3 regions of the Neobacillus sp. BP17 genome follow, and region 2 is predicted to be linked to each of the others. Evidence: a T-box and tRNA genes for the amino acid it is inferred to sense, from the RefSeq annotation. Region 2 holds a T-box; the other regions hold tRNA genes.
The links. The T-box of region 2 lies ahead of trpS (tryptophan--tRNA ligase). A T-box ahead of a tRNA ligase gene usually reads a tRNA of that ligase, here a tRNA-Trp.

Region 1: it has a tRNA-Trp gene. The T-box ahead of trpS (tryptophan--tRNA ligase) is inferred to sense a tRNA for this amino acid. The anticodon was not compared.
Region 3: it has a tRNA-Trp gene. The T-box ahead of trpS (tryptophan--tRNA ligase) is inferred to sense a tRNA for this amino acid. The anticodon was not compared.

What each region holds. Positions count from the first base shown of each region.
Region 1 covers NZ_CM184198.1:3,542,043-3,545,289, reverse strand. The annotation lists tRNA gene AC4QJR_RS17115 (tRNA-Val) at 1-71, shown strand, start outside; tRNA gene AC4QJR_RS17110 (tRNA-Thr) at 246-321, shown strand; tRNA gene AC4QJR_RS17105 (tRNA-Lys) at 343-415, shown strand; tRNA gene AC4QJR_RS17100 (tRNA-Leu) at 454-535, shown strand; tRNA gene AC4QJR_RS17095 (tRNA-Gly) at 575-649, shown strand; tRNA gene AC4QJR_RS17090 (tRNA-Leu) at 656-744, shown strand; tRNA gene AC4QJR_RS17085 (tRNA-Arg) at 762-835, shown strand; tRNA gene AC4QJR_RS17080 (tRNA-Pro) at 842-918, shown strand; tRNA gene AC4QJR_RS17075 (tRNA-Ala) at 936-1,008, shown strand; tRNA gene AC4QJR_RS17070 (tRNA-Ser) at 1,016-1,108, shown strand; tRNA gene AC4QJR_RS17065 (tRNA-Asp) at 1,268-1,341, shown strand; tRNA gene AC4QJR_RS17060 (tRNA-Phe) at 1,388-1,460, shown strand; tRNA gene AC4QJR_RS17055 (tRNA-Trp) at 1,474-1,547, shown strand; tRNA gene AC4QJR_RS17050 (tRNA-His) at 1,563-1,638, shown strand; tRNA gene AC4QJR_RS17045 (tRNA-Gln) at 1,656-1,730, shown strand; tRNA gene AC4QJR_RS17040 (tRNA-Cys) at 1,739-1,812, shown strand; tRNA gene AC4QJR_RS17035 (tRNA-Gly) at 1,824-1,897, shown strand; tRNA gene AC4QJR_RS17030 (tRNA-Ile) at 1,907-1,980, shown strand; tRNA gene AC4QJR_RS17025 (tRNA-Asn) at 1,990-2,064, shown strand; tRNA gene AC4QJR_RS17020 (tRNA-Arg) at 2,070-2,143, shown strand; gene AC4QJR_RS17015 (catalase) at 2,367-3,247, shown strand, end outside.
Region 2 covers NZ_CM184198.1:1,511,575-1,514,821, forward strand. The annotation lists gene AC4QJR_RS07225 (YjbA family protein) at 1-232, shown strand, start outside; gene trpS (tryptophan--tRNA ligase) at 291-1,283, opposite strand; T-box leader at 1,332-1,586, opposite strand; gene AC4QJR_RS07235 (DUF3899 domain-containing protein) at 1,642-1,998, opposite strand; gene AC4QJR_RS07240 (peptide ABC transporter substrate-binding protein) at 2,220-3,247, shown strand, end outside.
Region 3 covers NZ_CM184198.1:3,758,356-3,761,602, forward strand. The annotation lists gene AC4QJR_RS18105 (DUF2178 domain-containing protein) at 85-477, opposite strand; gene AC4QJR_RS18110 (helix-turn-helix transcriptional regulator) at 470-682, opposite strand; tRNA gene AC4QJR_RS18115 (tRNA-Leu) at 973-1,054, opposite strand; tRNA gene AC4QJR_RS18120 (tRNA-Trp) at 1,107-1,177, opposite strand; tRNA gene AC4QJR_RS18125 (tRNA-Tyr) at 1,181-1,265, opposite strand; tRNA gene AC4QJR_RS18130 (tRNA-Ser) at 1,291-1,383, opposite strand; tRNA gene AC4QJR_RS18135 (tRNA-Met) at 1,409-1,485, opposite strand; tRNA gene AC4QJR_RS18140 (tRNA-Ala) at 1,508-1,583, opposite strand; tRNA gene AC4QJR_RS18145 (tRNA-Pro) at 1,601-1,677, opposite strand; tRNA gene AC4QJR_RS18150 (tRNA-Arg) at 1,686-1,759, opposite strand; tRNA gene AC4QJR_RS18155 (tRNA-Leu) at 1,780-1,868, opposite strand; tRNA gene AC4QJR_RS18160 (tRNA-Gly) at 1,876-1,950, opposite strand; tRNA gene AC4QJR_RS18165 (tRNA-Leu) at 1,959-2,043, opposite strand; tRNA gene AC4QJR_RS18170 (tRNA-Thr) at 2,095-2,170, opposite strand; rRNA gene rrf (5S ribosomal RNA) at 2,196-2,312, opposite strand; rRNA gene AC4QJR_RS18180 (23S ribosomal RNA) at 2,387-3,247, opposite strand, start outside.

The DNA of each region.
Region 1 (3,247 bases), 2.0 Mb from region 2:
ATTAGCTCAGCTGGGAGAGCATCTGCCTTACAAGCAGAGGGTCGGCGGTTCGATCCCGTCATCCTCCACCATATTTATCTTTCAAAGATTATGCCGGGGTAGCTCAATTGGTAGAGCACGACCGAATATGCTTCCTGAATGAACTTCAGCATACTGACCGAGCTGCTGCTTGGACAAGCTTTTTGAGGTCAGGATGACGGTAACAATACCAGCGTGTTCAAACTAAATATTTTTTCAAATTTTACGCCGGGGTAGCTCAATTGGTAGAGCAACTGACTTGTAATCAGTAGGTTGGGGGTTCAAGTCCTCTCGCCGGCACCATTTATTTTTTTTGCTTTTTTTGAGCCATTAGCTCAGTTGGTAGAGCATCTGACTTTTAATCAGAGGGTCGAAGGTTCGAGTCCTTCATGGCTCACTAGAGTTTTTTGCGAAAGCAAAATAACTATTAATATTGCGGGTGTGGCGGAATTGGCAGACGCACCAGACTTAGGATCTGGCGCCGCAAGGCGTGGGGGTTCGACTCCCTTCACCCGCATCAAAGTTTTTTGCAAGAGCAATATAACTTACAACCTTTGCGGAAGTAGTTCAGTGGTAGAACACCACCTTGCCAAGGTGGGGGTCGCGGGTTCGAATCCCGTCTTCCGCTCCAACTTACGCCGGTTTGGCGGAACTGGCAGACGCACAGGACTTAAAATCCTGCGGTAGGTGACTACCTTACTGGTTCGATTCCGGTCCTCGGCACCATTTAAATTAAATCATATGCGCCCTTAGCTCAGCTGGATAGAGTGTTTGACTACGAATCAAAAGGTCGGGAGTTCGAATCTCTCAGGGCGCACTTTAACGGGAAGTAGCTCAGCTTGGTAGAGCACTTGGTTTGGGACCAAGGGGTCGCAGGTTCGAATCCTGTCTTCCCGACCATGCTTCTAATAATATATGGGGTCTTAGCTCAGCTGGGAGAGCGCCTGCTTTGCACGCAGGAGGTCAGGGGTTCGATCCCCCTAGACTCCACTTATTCGGAGGAATACCCAAGTTTGGCTGAAGGGATCGGTCTTGAAAACCGACAGGCGGGTCATACCGCGCGGGGGTTCGAATCCCTCTTCCTCCTCCATAACTCGTAATCTATTCTTATTGTCGCGGGGTGGAGCACGTTCGAATATGCTTCTTCGAATGATCTACAGCGCAACGATTGAGCCGCTGCTTGAATATGCTTTCTGAAATCAGGGCGGTCAGTATCAAATCGTGGAGCATGCTCCAAATAGAAAACTCTGGTCCGGTAGTTCAGTTGGTTAGAATGCCTGCCTGTCACGCAGGAGGTCGCGGGTTCGAGTCCCGTCCGGACCGTACTTTTATCCCCAGTAGGTAACTACTGTTGATAAAGATTTTGTGTGGCTCAGTAGCTCAGTTGGTAGAGCAAAGGACTGAAAATCCTTGTGTCGGCGGTTCGATTCCGTCCTGAGCCACCTTTTTATATGGAGGGGTATAGTTTAAAGGTAGAACGAAGGTCTCCAAAACCTTTGGTGTGGGTTCAATTCCTACTACCCCTGCCAAATGATTCTATAATGGCGGTTGTGGCGAAGTGGTTAACGCATCGGATTGTGGTTCCGACATTCGTGGGTTCGATTCCCATCAGCCGCCCCATATATTGTATAAACCATTGGGCTATAGCCAAGCGGTAAGGCATCGCACTTTGACTGCGACATGCGTTGGTTCAAATCCAGCTAGCCCAGCCATACATAAAGGCAGCATAGCCAAGTGGTAAGGCCGAGGTCTGCAAAACCTCTATCCCCGGTTCAAATCCGGGTGTTGCCTCCAATTTAATAAATGCGGGTGTAGTTTAGTGGTAAAACCTCAGCCTTCCAAGCTGATGTTGTGAGTTCGATTCTCATCACCCGCTCCACATAAATATGGGCCTATAGCTCAGCTGGTTAGAGCGCACGCCTGATAAGCGTGAGGTCGATGGTTCGAGTCCATTTAGGCCCATCATATTGTTCCGCAGTAGCTCAGTGGTAGAGCTATCGGCTGTTAACCGATCGGTCGTAGGTTCGAGTCCTACCTGCGGAGCCATAAATGCGCCTTTAGCTCAGCTGGATAGAGCATACGCCTTCTAAGCGTAGGGTCAGAGGTTCGAATCCTCTAAGGCGCGTAAAAAAACAAAGTGAAAAACGCTTATCTAAGCGTTTTTTTTGTGCACATTTTTAGCAACCCCCACAATCATTTATGAAGAAATCCGGGGTATTTTGCTGGAAATGACTCGAACAATTACCTTTTGTAGGTGTTTTTTACCTGCTTTTCCAGCTTATTCTAACGCTGAATAAATTCACTTTTAAGAGGAAAAATAAGGATAACTTTTTTAGGGAGGACTTATTTTGACAGAGAACAAAAATGTGAATGCTTCAAATGAACAGGATGTAAATCGGGAGACGTTGACGACGCGCCAGGGCCATCCCGTGATAGATAACCAAAATATCCGTACTATTGGGAATCGTGGCCCAGCGACACTTGAGAATTACCATTTTATTGAGAAGATTTCCCATTTTGATCGGGAAGAGGTCCCAGAACGTGTGGTCCATGCACGAGGATCGGGAGCATTTGGTTATTTTGAAACCTACGGAAAAGTGGGCGATGAGCCGGTAGAGAAGTATACACGCGCGAAAGTGTTCTCTGGAGCAGGGAAAAAAACTCCGTTAATGGTGCGTTTCTCCACAGTGGCAGGTGGGAAAGATTCGCCGGAAACTGCACGTGATCCACGTGGTTTTGCGGTGAAAATGTATACGGAAGATGGGAACTGGGACCTGGTTGGGAATAATTTAAAAATTTTCTTTATCCGTGATGCGATGAAATTCCCTGATATGATTCACGCATTTAAAGCGGATCCAGCATCGAACGTCCCGAATCCACAGCGGATGTTTGACTTCGTTTCTCGTACACCTGAAGCAACGCATATGATTACATTCCTATTTTCTCCATGGGGGATTCCAGCAACATACCGCCATATGCAGGGCTCTGGTGTAAACACGTATAAATGGGTAAATGAAAAAGGCGAGGCGGTGTTGGTGAAGTATCACTGGGAGCCGAAGCAAGGAATTCGTAACCTAACACAAGAAGAGGCAAACTCGATTCAAGCAAAGAACGTTGGTCATGCGACACAAGATTTATATGAAGCGATTGAACGAGGAGAGTATCCAGAATGGGAGCTTTATGTTCAGATCATGTCTGATGATTACCATCCAGAACTGGATTTTGACCC
Region 2 (3,247 bases):
ACTACTCTCATCGAGTAATGAGGCAGAAGTTAGGTATTGGTACACTGAATGGTGTCCGGAAAATTATTCAACGATTCAAGCTTTAAATTTTGAAGCCGCATGGGAACAGTTATTTGAGGAAACAAAGTATGGATGGTCGAAGAGGCATGAAACATTTTGTGAAAATCTAATAAAAGGACAGCCGTTTTTTGAAAAACTTTGGGAAATGGAACACGGTCCAAAAGTAAATTAAAAGCCTGACCCAACAGATATGCTACACATATCTGTTGGGATTCAGGCTTTTTTAAATTCTACCTCTTCTTACGGCCTAACCCCATAGCGTTTTCCATTTTCTTCAAAGTCTTATTAGCCACTAAGTTTGCTTTTTCTGCACCTTCATCCAATATACGGTCAAGTTCGGGTGAATCAAGTAATTCATAGTATCTTTCTTGTATTGGTGTAAAGAAGTTGACAACGACATCGGCTAGGTCACTTTTAAAATCACCGTAGCCTTTCCCTTCGTACATTCCTTCAATTTCAGAAATAGTTTTTCCACCCAAGATAGAGTAAATTGATAATAGGTTTGATATACCAGGTTTGTTTTCTTTATCGAATTTAACAATCCCTTCAGAATCTGTCACAGCACTCTTGATTTTTTTCACCATTTGCTTCGGATCATCTAAAGGTGTGATATTAGCTTTTTGGTTTGGATCGGATTTGCTCATTTTTTTCGTTGGTTCTTGCAGAGACATAATTCTTGCACCAACCTTAGGAATACTTATTTCAGGAATAGTTAAAATGTCTCTGTATTTTTTATTAAAACGTTCTGCTAAGTCACGAGTTAATTCCATATGCTGCTTCTGATCTTCGCCAACAGGAACTAAATCTGTATTATATAGAAGAATATCGGCTGCCATAAGAGGAGGGTAAGTTAATAAACTTGCCTGTACTGCCTCTTTCCCTGTGGATTTATCTTTGAATTGAGTCATTCTTTCTAATTCTCCGATATAGGCTACACACTGCATCAACCATCCCGCTTGAGCATGAGCAGGAACCTCCGACTGAACAAACAATGTGGCTTTGTTTGGATCAATTCCAACTGCTAGATACAATGCAGCTAAACTTCGGATATTTTTCCGCAGAATTCCTGGGTCCTGCGGAACGGTAATGGCATGCTGGTCTACGATACAAAAAAAGCAATTGTATTCGTTTTGCATTTCTACAAATTGTTTCAACGCTCCAATATAGTTACCGAGTGTTATCGTTCCACTTGGCTGAATACCAGAAAAAATCGTTTTCATAATCATTTCCTCCTAAAAAATATATAAAAAAACCATTCATCCCCTAAAACGAATAGGGACGAATGGTTCGCGGTACCACCCTAAATTACTCAAAAAAGAGTCACTCATTGCTAAAACCATCTCGAAGACAATTTAGCCACCTTTTAACGCAAGGTTACGTCTAATCCTACTTATATATAACATAGAAATAATTTGTTCAGATAGAGGCTCCAAAGTCCATTCCGTATTTATTCGTGTTTGTTTCCACCACCCACAAACTCTCTGATCCGAATGTAAATACGTACTACTCTTTATCATCGCCTTTTAAGCAACTATACAATTGTACTTATTATAATGAAACGAATAATTATTTTCAAGTCAGTTAAAAATAATATATGACCAGGGCAATAAGCATAAACAGTCCATTAATAAGCCCGTAAAAAGCTAAGGGCTTTTGGTTGAATGTAACAAGTTCTGATAAAGGAGGTATTTCATCAAATCGTCTTTTATTATGACCTCTTTGAAACGCAAAACTGAAAGATTTTGAAATGACGTCATAAAAGCCTGAATGGATAGTATAAACAAGCAAGGAAGTAAGCAAGAGTCCTGCTGAAAAATAAAAAGATATATTGATATAGCTTAACAAGGACACTTTGTGATTATTAATAAAAGAAATAAAAATAATCACTAGTTGTATGAATGCTATAATTAGGAGTTTTTTCTTAAGTTGATAATTCACTAAATAACCTCCAAAAGATTGATTTAATAGGGGTTTACTTAAGTATATTATATTAAAAATCCGTATAAGTCTAAATTATAACATAGGAAAATGTAATGATAACGTAAAGAATGTTTCTGAACTGTAAATAAACTTCAAAAAAATAATGTACAATTTCTAGAAAATATGTATAATAGAGAATGTAGTAATTTTTCAGAATAATAGAAAAGGGAGGTCTACTAGTGAAGAAATCAAAACTTTCACTACTATTAGTACTATCACTAGTTCTCAGCATGTTCCTTGCAGCATGTTCGGGCGGAAACAAGAATGAAGGTTCGTCCAAAAATGAAGGCGATAATAAAGCCGGCACTGAAGAAACCCAATTAGCAGATGAGCAAGTTCTAAATGTTCTTGAGTCTGCAGAAATTCCTTCAATGGACAGCGTAATGTCTCAAGACGTATTGAGCTTCACAATGTTAAATGCTACAAACGAAGGTTTATATCGTTTAGATCCAGACCAAAAAGTTATTCCTGGCGTTGCTGAAGCAGCACCAACTTATAATGATGATAAATCTGTTATCACAATTAAATTAAAACAAGATACAAAATGGTCAAATGGTGACCCTGTAACTGCACATGACTTTGTATTTGCATGGCAACGTGCAATTGATCCTAAAGTTGCTGCTCCATACGGTGCATACTTCATGGAAGGCAAAATTAAAAATGCATCTGAAATTGTTGCTGGAAAAGCAAAACTTGATGATTTAGGTATTAAAGCAGTAGATGATTATACTTTGGAAATTACATTAGTAAGACCACTTCCATACATCGAATCTTACTTAACTTTCCCATTGTTCTTCCCACAAAACAAAAAGTTTGTTGAAGCGGAAGGCGATAACTATGCGAAAGATGCAACACACCTACTTTACAATGGTCCGTTTAAAATGACTAAATGGGATGGTCCAACAGGAACTGAGTGGGTATTAGAAAAGAATGCTGATTATGTAAATGCAAAGGACGTTACTTTAGAGAAAATTAACTTTAACGTTTCTAAAGATCCACAAGCATCTGCAAACGCGTATACTGCTGGTGAAGCTGATATCACACCAAAACTTGCACAAGCGGCAATTCTTTCACAATTTGAAGGACAAAAAGATTTACTTCGCTATCAAGAACCATCAATCTGGTGGTTAAAAATGAACGAAAAGAACCCAGCATTAAAGAATGTTAATATCCGTAAAGCAATTGCTTTAACTGTTGACAAAAAAGC
Region 3 (3,247 bases), 2.2 Mb from region 2:
ATAAAATGAACTTGAACTCAAAAAGTTCTATTGTGCTATTTAAATAATGTTATTCGTTTGTTAATTAGATAGGTACTAGTATACTTACCTGTATTTCTTTGAATATATAAATTCTGTAATCGGAACTGTAACAAAAGTAATACCCACCACTATAACCAGTGGATAATTATCAATTTCATTGAAACTGCCTGTCCCTTCAGAAATAAACAATATTAAACCAGATAAAATCATGAGAACATAATAACCTATTTTGGCACTTTGGGTTTCAATATGCCTGTCTAATTCATCTTTCTCGCCACCACCTTCATGATGGCCCCAATTAAGCAAATTAAAAAAATAGCTTAACGCTAGAAAACTAAAGAAAATACCAGCTGCATCTATAGTTCCATAACTAACCCATTTGTATAAGGTAAATCCTACAATGGATAGAAAAACAATAAAGACTAAAATAACGATAATACTTTTGGTTTTATTCATTCCTTTTTCCCCCAATCTCAGAGATAAATAAATCTTCCATGGCGACTCCCAATGTCCTTGCGATATCAAATGCTAACTGCAAACTTGGGTCATATTTATTGTTCTCGATAGCGTTAATCGTTTGCCTGCTTACATTGCATAATTCTGCTAACTTCCCTTGAGAAAGACTGCTTTTTTCTCTGTACTCCTTAATTCTATTTTCCATTCACTATGCCACCTTTAGATTTTATAAGGTGTAAAAGGTTTTTTACATCTTGATTATAAAATATGATAAATGGGGTGTCAAAGATATTTTACACTTTAAAATGCCTTATCGATATTTACCCCCACCAGTGAACACGATTTGAAATAATTTTGTCATGAAGGAAACAGCAAAGAATAACTTAAAGACAAACAAAAAACGCCTACTTACATTACTGTAAATAGACGTTCAAAACGTTGATATAACTCAATTCTACTGCTAATTGACGATAAGAAAAAGTAATAAAATAAAGATACCGGTGATCGGGGTCGAACCGATACTCCTCACGGAACACGATTTTGAGTCGTGCGCGTCTGCCAATTCCGCCACACCGGCATAATTAAAGAATCCATAGATAAAACTATGATATTTTGTGAGTAATATTTAACAGGGGCAGTAGGAATCGAACCCACACTGAAGGTTTTGGAGACCTTAGTTCTACCTTTAAACTATGCCCCTAAATGGTGGAGGGGGACGGATTCGAACCGCCGAACCCGGAGGGAGCGGATTTACAGTCCGCCGCGTTTAGCCACTTCGCTACCCCTCCACATATAAAAAACAAATGATAAAACTGGAGGAGGAAGAGGGATTCGAACCCCCGCGCGGTGTTACCCGCCTGTCGGTTTTCAAGACCGATCCCTTCAGCCAAACTTGGGTATTCCTCCATTATAATAATTAAAAAATCTTAATTGGTAGCGGCGGAGGGGATCGAACCCCCGACCTTACGGGTATGAACCGTACGCTCTAGCCAGCTGAGCTACACCGCCATAATATTGTCTTTAAAGTAATTGGTGGAGTCTAGGGGGATCGAACCCCTGACCTCCTGCGTGCAAAGCAGGCGCTCTCCCAGCTGAGCTAAGACCCCAAAAGTTATAAGAAGAATGGTCGGGAAGACAGGATTCGAACCTGCGACCCCTTGGTCCCAAACCAAGTGCTCTACCAAGCTGAGCTACTTCCCGATAAAAAATGCGCCCTGAGAGATTCGAACTCCCGACCTTTTGATTCGTAGTCAAACACTCTATCCAGCTGAGCTAAGGGCGCAAATGAATTTAATTATTTTGTGGTGCCGAGGACCGGAATCGAACCGGTACGGTAGTCACCTACCGCAGGATTTTAAGTCCTGTGCGTCTGCCAGTTCCGCCACCCCGGCAATATCATGGAGCGGAAGACGGGATTCGAACCCGCGACCCCCACCTTGGCAAGGTGGTGTTCTACCACTGAACTACTTCCGCAAAAAACTTGGTGCGGGTGAAGGGAGTCGAACCCCCACGCCTTGCGGCGCCAGATCCTAAGTCTGGTGCGTCTGCCAATTCCGCCACACCCGCATATTATATTAAGTATGCTTCCGCTGATGTAATTCCAATAATTAAGAAGCATGGTGCCGGCGAGAGGACTTGAACCCCCAACCTACTGATTACAAGTCAGTTGCTCTACCAATTGAGCTACCCCGGCATATAGGTTTAAAATTTAAGAAACCGCCTGGCAACGTCCTACTCTCACAGGGACGCGTGTCCCAACTACCATCGGCGCTGAGAAGCTTAACTTCCGTGTTCGGTATGGGAACGGGTGTGACCTTCTCGCCATTGCTGCCAGACTATAAAATTTGAGGCTTCATTCCCTCAAAACTAGATAATGCAGAAGAAGTTTGTAAACTTGAGTTCACCTTAAATGGTTAAGTCCTCGAACGATTAGTATCAGTCAGCTCCACATGTTACCACGCTTCCACCTCTGACCTATCAACCTGATCATCTTTCAGGGTTCTTACTAGCTTGCGCTATGGGAAATCTCATCTTGAGGGGGGCTTCATGCTTAGATGCTTTCAGCACTTATCCCGTCCGCACATAGCTACCCAGCGATGCTCTTGGCAGAACAACTGGTACACCAGCGGTGCGTCCATCCCGGTCCTCTCGTACTAAGGACAGCTCCTCTCAAATTTCCTGCGCCCACGACGGATAGGGACCGAACTGTCTCACGACGTTCTGAACCCAGCTCGCGTACCGCTTTAATGGGCGAACAGCCCAACCCTTGGGACCGACTACAGCCCCAGGATGCGATGAGCCGACATCGAGGTGCCAAACCTCCCCGTCGATGTGGACTCTTGGGGGAGATAAGCCTGTTATCCCCGGGGTAGCTTTTATCCGTTGAGCGATGGCCCTTCCATGCGGAACCACCGGATCACTAAGCCCGACTTTCGTCCCTGCTCGACTTGTAGGTCTCGCAGTCAAGCTCCCTTGTGCCTTTACACTCTGCGAATGATTTCCAACCATTCTGAGGGAACCTTTGGGCGCCTCCGTTACTTTTTAGGAGGCGACCGCCCCAGTCAAACTGCCCACCTGACACTGTCTCCCACCCCGATGAGGGGTGCGGGTTAGAATTTCAATACAGCCAGGGTAGTATCCCACCGACGCCTCCACCGAAGCTAGCGCTCCGGTTTCTCAGGCTCCTACCTATCCTGTACAAGCTGTACCAAAATTCAATATCAGGCTACAGTAAAGCTCCACGGGGTCTTTCCGTCCTGTCGCGGGTAAC